DNA from 2 places in the Clavibacter sp. B3I6 genome. Region 1 is predicted to be linked to the other one. Evidence: predicted binding sites of a transcription regulator. Region 1 holds the regulator's gene; the other holds the start of a gene.
The links. Region 1 encodes HspR, which represses chaperone genes until heat shock. Its sites were predicted from a motif close to AAGTTGAGTCNNNNNGACTCAACTT; they were not measured.
Positions count from the first base shown of each region.

Region 2: a site for HspR is predicted at 1,864-1,888, ahead of QFZ62_RS15000 (Hsp20/alpha crystallin family protein). Genes of this name have one in related genera too.

Region 1 covers NZ_JAUSYL010000001.1:2,147,670-2,152,064, forward strand. The annotation lists gene QFZ62_RS10275 (helix-turn-helix transcriptional regulator) at 1-32, shown strand, start outside; gene QFZ62_RS10280 (YdeI/OmpD-associated family protein) at 66-512, opposite strand; gene QFZ62_RS10285 (class I SAM-dependent methyltransferase) at 567-1,790, opposite strand; gene QFZ62_RS10290 (heat shock protein transcriptional repressor HspR) at 1,787-2,278, opposite strand; gene QFZ62_RS10295 (DnaJ C-terminal domain-containing protein) at 2,298-3,311, opposite strand; gene QFZ62_RS10300 (nucleotide exchange factor GrpE) at 3,429-4,082, opposite strand; gene dnaK (molecular chaperone DnaK) at 4,079-4,395, opposite strand, start outside.
Region 2 covers NZ_JAUSYL010000001.1:3,106,340-3,110,734, forward strand. The annotation lists gene QFZ62_RS14975 (glucose 1-dehydrogenase) at 1-73, opposite strand, end outside; gene QFZ62_RS14980 (hypothetical protein) at 132-425, opposite strand; gene QFZ62_RS14985 (hypothetical protein) at 430-705, opposite strand; gene QFZ62_RS14990 (hypothetical protein) at 807-962, opposite strand; gene QFZ62_RS14995 (hypothetical protein) at 964-1,281, opposite strand; gene QFZ62_RS15000 (Hsp20/alpha crystallin family protein) at 1,381-1,839, opposite strand; gene QFZ62_RS15005 (hypothetical protein) at 1,962-2,312, opposite strand; gene QFZ62_RS15010 (SDR family oxidoreductase) at 2,476-3,168, shown strand; gene QFZ62_RS15015 (epoxide hydrolase family protein) at 3,187-4,395, opposite strand, start outside.

The sequences.
Region 1 (4,395 bases):
ACCTGCTGGTGCTGGATCCGCCGACGGCGTGACGATCCGGTGCGGCCGGGAGCGCGCGACGGGCCTCAGCCCCGCAGCGCCGCCAGCGCCTTCGCGACGCGGCGGGCGCGCGTCTCGTCGGTCCTCGCCTCGCCGATCGGATCCACGAGGGCGCGCTGCCGGCTGGAGGAGAGCGCGCCGAACGCCTCCGCGAGGGCGGGCTCCGCGGCGATCGCGGCCGCCACCTCCTCGGGGAGGACGGCCTCGCACGGGGCCGTGTCGAGCTCGATGGTCACCTCCACCTCCACCTCGTCGTCGGCGGCGATGCCCGACGCGGCGCGGTGGGCGGCGCTGAGCGGCAGCAGCTGCTGACCGCCCATGGTGCCGACGGTCGTGCGGTAGACGTAGCCCGCGACGGTCACCACGACGGCCGGCCGCTTCCCGGCACCCAGCTCGTCGAGCGCCTCCGCGGGGACGGGCAGCCCGGTGGCGTTGACGCGGGCCTGGAGGACGCGGGTGCGGAAGGTGGGCATGGCGGCTCCTCGATGCGCGGCCGCCGGCACGGGTCGCCCGCGGTCGATGCGAGGCTAGGCCCGCGGATCCGGCTTCGTCGAGACGGCGACCGTGAACTTCGCGTTCCGGCCCGCCTCGCGCGTGGGGCCCACGATCCGCGTCAGCTGGGGCCGGTAGCCGAGCGGGCTGTTGTAGACGGTCCAGAGCTCGCCGCCCGGGCGGAGCATGCGCGCGGCGGCGGCGAACAGGCGCGGCGCGAGCCCGGCGTGCACGGTCGCGCCCGTGTGGAAGGGCGGGTTGAGCAGCACGAGGTCGACGGATGCGTCGGGCACGGAGGATCCGGCGTCGTCGCGCACCACGGTCACCCGCCCCTCGAGGCCGTTCGCGGCCACGGTCGCGCGGGCCGAGTCGACGGCCGCCCAGGACTGGTCGGTCGCGACGACGCGGAGGTCCGGCCGCGCGAGCGCGACGGCTGCGGCGAGGACGCCCGTGCCGCAGCCGAGGTCCACGGCGCTGCGGGCGTCGGCGGGCAGGTCGGCCAGGAACGACAGCAGGAAGCGCGTGCCGATGTCGATGCGGGCCCCGGCGAAGGCGGCGCCGTGCGCGCGCACCTCCAGGCCGAGGTCGGGGTGCGACTCGCGGCGCGGGTAGGCGTCGGACGCCGGGGCCTCCCCGGACGGGCGCACCGGCCCGCGCGCGACGAGCACGCGCGACTTCTGCCGGGCGAGCGTCGCGTGGACGTCCGCGAAGCGGCGACGGAGCACCTCGGTCATGGCGGGCGTCATGTGCTTGACGCGACCGCCGGCGAGCACGGTGACGTCGGCGGCGGCGGCCGCGGCGACCACGCCGGCCCACTCGTCGAGGGCGTCGAGGCTGCGCGGCAGGCGCGCGAGCACGACGCGGGCGCCGTGCGGGAGGGCGTCGTCGAGCCGGTGGTGCGCGATCTGGGCGGTCTCGCCCAGCAGCGCGGCGTTGAGGTCGAGCGCGGTCTCGGAGGCGAGTGCGTCCTGGTGCACGCGGAGGCGGATCGGATCCCCCGCCCCGGCGCGACGCAGCGCGGCGGCCGCGCCCAGCGCGAGCGCGCCGTAGGAGTCGCCGATCACGACCAGCTCCTCGGGCCGCACGGGATGGCCGGCGTCGGCGGCGGACGCCAGCAGCGCCACCAGCTCGTCGAGCAGCAGGCGGTCGGCGGCGTCGGCCGCGAAGAGGTTGTCGGCCTCGACGTCGGGCCGGCGGCGGAGCGCGCCCAGGTCGAGGAGGTCGTCGGCGGCGGATGCCGGGGTCGGGGCGTCGCTCACCGTGCGCCGCGCCCGCCGGCGTCCCGTCCGCCGGCGCCGGTGCCGGCGCCCGCGCCGGCGTCGCGGCCGTCGGAGAGGCTGAGCGCCGCCCGGTACAGCACGACGTCGGTCTGCCGGGAGGGGCGCACGCCCGCGCGCAGCGACACGACGTCGCCGTCGCCGCGGGCCGCGAAGACGCGGCGGCCGGGGCGGGAGAGCAGCTCGTCGGCGAGCGCCGACTCGAGCTGGCGGACGCGTCCGCGGAGCTCGGTCACCTGGTTCTCGAGCTCGAGGATCCGGGCGATCCCCTCCAGGCTCACGCCCTCCGCGCCCAGCCGGGCGACCTCCCGCAGCTGCACGATGTCGCGCATCGAGTAGCGGCGGGAGCGCCCGGCCGTGCGGGTGGGCGACACGAGCCCGAGGCGGTCGTACTGCCGGAGCGTCTGCGGGTGCATGCCCGACAGCTCGGCCGCCATGGAGATCACGAAGACGGGGGCGTCCTCGTCCATCGTGTCGCGGGCGTCCACGTCAGCCCCTGGCCCGATCGATGAGCGCCGACCGGGGGTCCTCGGCGGGGCCCGAGCTGGCGAACGCGTCGAGCGCCACGCGCTGCGCGTCCGTGAGGCGGGACGGCACCGCGACCTCGATGCGCGCGAGCAGGTCGCCCGTGCCCTTCGGGGTCGTGACGCCGCGGCCCTTGACGCGGAGCACCTTGCCGCTCGACGTGCCGGGCGCGACCTTCAGCCGCACCGGGTCGCCGCCGAGCGTGGGCACCTCGATGGTCGCGCCGAGCGCGGCCTCGGGGAACGTCACGGGCACGTTGACCCGGAGGTTCAGCCCGTCGCGCTCGAACACGGGGTGCGGTCGCACGTGCACGGTGAGGATGATGTCCCCCGCCGCGCCGCCGTCGCCCGACGGCTCGCCCTTGCCGGCGAGGCGGATCTTCTGCCCGTCGGAGACGCCCGCCGGCACGCGCACCGTGAGGGGGCGGCCGTCGGAGTCCTGCAGGCGCACGACGTCGCCCTGCACGGCGGTGAGGAAGTCGACCGTGGTCGACGCGGTGACGTCGCGGCCCTTGGTGGGCGCGCCGTACCCGCGGTAGCCGCCGGTCGACTGGCCGAAGCCGCCGTTGCCGAACATGCCGCCGAGGATGTCCTCGAACCCGCCCTGGCTGTACTGGGGCTGGCCGGATCCGAACCCGGCGCGACGCCCGCGGCCGCCGGCCTGCTGGCCGAACATGCCGCCGAAGACGTCCTCGAAGCCGCCCGCCTGCCCGCCGCCGGCCCCGGGTGCCGTGAAGCGCGCCCCGGATCCCATGGCGCGGACCTGGTCGTACTCCTTGCGCTGCTCCTTGTCGGCGAGGACGGCGTGCGCCTCGCTGATCTCCTTGAAGCGCTCCTCCGCCGACGGATCGGGGTTGCTGTCCGGGTGGTACTGCCGGGCGAGCTTGCGGTAGGCCTTCTTGAGGTCGGCCTCCGAGACGTCCTTGGACACTCCGAGGACCTTGTAGAAGTCCTTGTCGAACCAGTCCTGGCTGGCCATCAGACGCCTCCCTTCTTCTTCTCGTGGTGGGGGCCGCACGGCCCGATCCGGGCGCCCGCGCGTGCGGACGCCCGGACCGGGGTGGGTGCAGCCGGATGGATGCTGCGGATGATGGCGCTACTCCGGCTTGTCGACGACGACCTTCGCGGCCCGCAGCAGCGTCTGGCCGATGTAGTAGCCACTCTCGACGACGTCCGCCACGGTGTCCACCTGGACCTCGGGGTTCGGCTTCTGGAAGATCGCCTCGTGCACCTGCGGGTCGAAGGCGTCGCCGACGGCGCCCACCTTGACCAGCCCGATGCGCTCCACGTTCGTCCGCAGCTTGGCGACGATCGCGGTGAGCGGTCCGCCCTCCGCCAGGTCGCCGTGCTTCTCGGCGCGGTCGAGGTCGTCGAGCACCGGGAGGATGCCCTTGACCACGTCGCCGACCGCGCGCTGGCGCTCGATCTCGCGGTTGGCCTCGGTGCGCTTGCGGTAGTTGGCGTACTCCGCGGTGACGCGCTTCAGGTCCGCGAGGTGCTCGGAGTCGCCCTCGACGGGCTCGTTCCGGGTCTGCTCGATGAGGTCCTGGAGCTCCTCGTCCATGGGGTCGGTCGTCTCGACGTCGGGGCCCTCGGCCTCGACGAACGCGCCGTCCTCGCCCGGGACCGAGGCCGCGTCGGCCGCGGAGGCCGCCGTGGCGTCAGGCCCGGCCGGGGACGCGGGCGCCGACTGCTCGGCGCCCTCGTCCTCGGGCGTCGTGCCCTCGCCGTTCGCGGTGTCCTCGGTCATCGGTCCGTCTTCTTGTCCTGGTCGTCCTCGTCCACGACCTCGGCGTCGACGATGTCCTCGTCGTCCTTCTTCGCCTCGGGCGCGCCCTCGGACGCCTCACCGGCGGCCTGCTCCTGCTGGCCCTGCGCGTAGATGGCCTCGCCGAGCTTGGTCTGGCTCGCGGAGAGCTTGTCGAACGCGGTCTTCACGGCGGTCTCGTCGTCTCCGGCGAGGGCGCTCTTCAGGCCGTCGACGTCGCCCTGGACCTCGGACTTGACGTCCTCGGGGAGCTTGTCGTCGTTCTCCTTGATGAGCTTGTCGATCGAGTAGGCGA
Region 2 (4,395 bases), 960 kb from region 1:
GCTCCTGGGCGGTCGTGTCGATGCCGCTGTACATCGCGGCGGGGTCCTGGAAGGTGTACTGGTCGTCGCTCATGGGGTCTCCTCGTGCTGGATCTGCGTGGGTGCGTGCGGATGCGGTGCGGGTGCCGGCGTCAGCTCGGCGGGGTGTCGTCCAGGTCGATGTCCTGGCCGGCGAGGTCGTTGGGGGCGAGCGCGGGCTCGGCCTCGCCGTCGACGCCGAGGGAGTCGGCCTCGGGCTCGGCGTTCGCGCCCATCACGGCGTCGTCGTCGTCGACCTGCTCGACGGGCTCGTCCGTGTCGGGGAGGACGGTCTCGCCGGCGACGGCGTCGTTGACGACCGTCTCCTTGTCGATGCCGACCACGTCGAGCGCGGTGTCGTCGCCGGTCGAGTCGTCACCGGGGGTGGTGGAGGTGGCGTCGGTCATCGGGTCACTCACCGGCCTCGGGCTTGGGGTGGCCGGGGATCGAGTCGCCGCTGAGGTTGAGCTCGTCGGGGTCGACGTCGATCTCGCCGACGTCGTCGGGGCCGCCGGAGCCGGGGAGCACCTGCACGTCGTCCTCGGCGTCGGGGGCGTCCGGCGAGACGGCGTCGCTCTCGGAGATCTGCTGCTCCTGCAGCACCTTGGTGTCGTCCTCGCTGGGCGAGGTGAAGTCCCTGTCCGGGAGCGTGTCGGAGGGCTCGAGGTGCGGGTAGTCGGTGTCCATGCGCTCGACGCTACGCTCGCCCTCCAAGGGCGTGGGGTGGCATCCGGCAAACGCCCATGAACGGTCCGCGGACGCCGCCGACCCGCTTCCCGAGGGCCGCGCTACTGGTCGTCCGGGCCCTCGCCGAACGGGTCGGGCTCGTCCTCGCGGGCGTCCTCCTCCTCTGCCTCCGCGCGGGTGGCGACCGAGTCCGCGTCGATCGGCTCGGGCTCGGCGAGCGGGGTCGGGGTGTGCTCGCGCGCGCCGGGATCCGTCACGTCAGCGGCCCTCGGGGTCGACGTGGCCCGCGGCGTCGTCCGCCGGCGCGCCCATGTGCGAGTCGGCGGCGGTGACCGCCCGGTTGTCGGGGACGGCGGGGTACTCGGCGTCGGCGGGATCCGCGTCCTCGACCTCGAGGGTGTCCTCCTCCGCGTGCCCGTACGTCGTGCCGTCGGGTTCGCGGACGGCGTCGCCGGTGCCCGCGGGGGCGTCGTCGCCGGCGGGGGAGACCACGTCGTCCACGGTCACCAGCCCGTCGGGATCGCCGGGGCCGCGCCCGGTGCGGATGCCGTCTGCCTGGTCTTCTCGGTCGCTCATGCTCCCACCCTACGAGCGACCCGTGCACGCGGAGGAGCCGCCGCCCGCTTCCGCGGACGACGGCTCCTCGTCGTGGGGTGCCGGCGGGCACCGGGTGGGTCAGCTCGCGGCGGGCGCGCCCTGCTCCACCGTCAGCGTGCGCGCCTCCTGGCCCTGGGGCTCCTCGGACGTCACCGCGATCTTGCGCGGCTTCGCCCGCTCGCTCACCGGGATGGTGACGCTGAGCACGCCGTTGGCGTAGTGCGCGGAGATGCGCTCGGTGTCGATGCCCTGGCCGAGCGTGAGCTGGCGGAGGAACGTGCCGGCCACGCGCTCGCGGGTGAGCCAGCGGACGCCGGGGTCGCCGGCGAGCGTGCGCTCCGCGCGGATGGTCAGCAGCTGACCGTCCACGTCGATGTCGACGGAGCCCGGGTCGATGCCCGGCAGGTCGGCGGCCAGCACGTAGGTGTCGCCCTCGCGGTGCAGGTCGATGGGCATCGGACGGTTGGCCTGGCGGGTCTCGGCCAGCGCGCCCATGGCGCGGTCCAGCTCGCGGAACGGATCGAAGGTCATGTTCATGCTCGACTCCTCTGATGATCTGTGGGGTTGAGCCCACTCGGCTCAACTACGTCGACATTAGCACTCCGAGCAGGCGAGTGCCAAGCCGTTCGCCGAGGGCGAATGTCACTCTCATCACCGGTTCAGGCGCGTCGACGGAGGTCGCGCTCCATGCGGCCGATGAGGGTCCATACCGCGCGCGAGAGGTCCGGGTGCTCCAGCGCGATCCCGCGCAGCAGCCGGTACTCGAAGCGCGCGACGACGCCCGGCGCGGTCGACGGATGGCGCACGCGCGCGAGCTCCTCCGCCAGCCCCGCGGCCTCGAGCGCGTCCTGGCGGAGGGTCGCCACCACGTGCTCGTCCACGGTGGGCAGCTCGGGGATGACCTCCCACGGGTCGTCCCCGTTCCGGCAGCGGTGCTCGATCACGGCGTCCAGCTCGTCGCGGGCCTCCTGGCGCAGCACCTCGAGGCTGGCGGGGAAGCGGGCGTGCACGGGCGGATCCTCTCGGGCGGTCGGGGTGGGGGACCCCGGCCTCGCGACCGGGTCCCCTTCACGCTACGTCATGCCCCGGACCGCCCCGGACCGCCTCGGACCGCCCCGGACGGGGAGGCGGGACGCCGTGGGTAGCCTGGAGGCCCGGCCACCAGGAGGACCCATGACCGACACCGCCCGCCCCGTCGCCCTCGTCACCGGGGCCACCCGCGGCATCGGCCGGGCGATCGCCGAGGACCTCGGCCGCACCCATCGCGTCATCGTGCACGGGCGCGACCGGGACGCCGTCGACGCGCTCGCCGCCTCCCTCCCGGACGCCGTCGGCTGGGCGGCCGACCTCGCCGCGGGCGGGCTGGACGCATTCGTCCCCGCGCTCGACCGGCTCGACGTCCTCGTGCACTCGGCCGGCGTGATCGGCGGCGACGCCGTCGACCGCACGCCCGTCGAGGAGTGGCGGCGCGTGTTCGAGGTCAACGTCTTCGCGGTCGCCGAGGTCACGCGGATCCTCCTGCCCGCGCTCCGGGCGGCCGGCGGGCAGGTCGTGCTCGTCAACTCCGGATCCGGCTTCACGGCGAACCCCACGGGCGGCGTCTACGCGGGATCCAAGTTCGCCCTCCGCGCGCTCGGCGACGCCCTCCGCGAGGAGGAGCGTCCGCACGGCGTGCGCGTCTCGAGCGTGCACCCGGGCCGCGTCGCCACCGACATGCAGCGCGAGCTCCGCGCCAAGGAGGGCGGCGAGTACGACGCGGCGCGCTACCTCGAGCCCGCGTCCGTCGCGCGCGCCGTGCGCCTGGTCGTCGACCAGACCCGCGACGGCACGCTCGAGTCGGTGTCGCTGCGGCCGTTCGGGGGCTGACCCGCCGGGCCGCGCCGATCAGCGCCCGCGGAACGTCGCCCGGATGTCGTCGACGACGAGCCCCGGCTGCTCGAGCAGCGCGAAGTGCCCGCCGCGCGCGACCTCGCTGAACAGCACGAGGTCGGTGTACCGGCGCTCCGCCCAGCGGCGCGAGCGGCGCACGTACTCGCCCGGCATGATGCTGAGCCCCGTCGGGATGGTGATCGGCGCGTCGATCGTGCCCGGCGTCGCCCAGCCGACCTGCGCCGACTCCCAGTAGAAGCGCGCCGCGGAGGCCGCCGTGCCGGGCAGCCAGTACAGCATCACGTCGTCGATCATCTCGTCGAGCGCGAAGAGCGCCTCGGCGTCGCCGTGCTCGTCGTGGGACCCGCCGACGTCCTGGAACATCGCGTAGATCCACGCGGCGAGACCCGCGGGGGAGTCCTGCAGGCCGTACCCGACGGTCTGCGGCCGGGTCGACATCATCTGCGAGTAGCCGGACAGCTGCTGCCAGTAGTGCCCGGTCTCCGCCATCATCCGCCGCTCCTCGTCGGTGGCGTCGCGCATCTCGTCGTCCGTCGGCATGAAGGGCGCCATGTTGAGGTGGATCGCCCGGAGCCCGATCCCCTCCGCGGCCTCGAGGGCCGCGAGCTCGGACGTGACGGACGCTCCCAGGTCGCCGCCCTGCGCGTACCAGGCGTCGTAGCCGAGGCGGTGCATGAGCTCGGCCCACGCGCGGGCGGTGCGCCCGGCGCCCCAGCCCGTGCCCGTCGGCTTCCCGGAGAAGCCGAATCCGGGGAGGCTCGGGATCACGACGTGGAAGGCGTCCTCCGCGGAGCCGCCGTGCGCCACCGGGTCGGTGAGCGGGCCGATGGCGTGCCGGAACTCCAGCACCGACCCCGGCCAGCCGTGGGTCAGCAGCAGCGGCCGCGCGCCGGGCTCGGGGGAGCGGACGTGCAGGAAGTGGATCCCCAGGCCGTCCACCTCGGTGATGTGCTGGCCCCAGCCGTTCAGCAGCGCCTCGGTCGGGCGCCAGTCGTAGCCGTCGGCCCAGCGCTCGACGAAGCGCCGCATGCGCGCGAGCTGCGGGCCCTGCCCGGTGTCGCCGACGGTCTCGGGCTCGGGCCAGCGGGTGGCGAGGAGGCGGCGGCGGAGGTCGTCGAGGTCGGCCTCGGGGACGTCGAGGCGGAAGGGGGTGATGGCGGACATGCGCGGCTCCGATCGGGTGCTGATGCGCAGCAGGTGCGT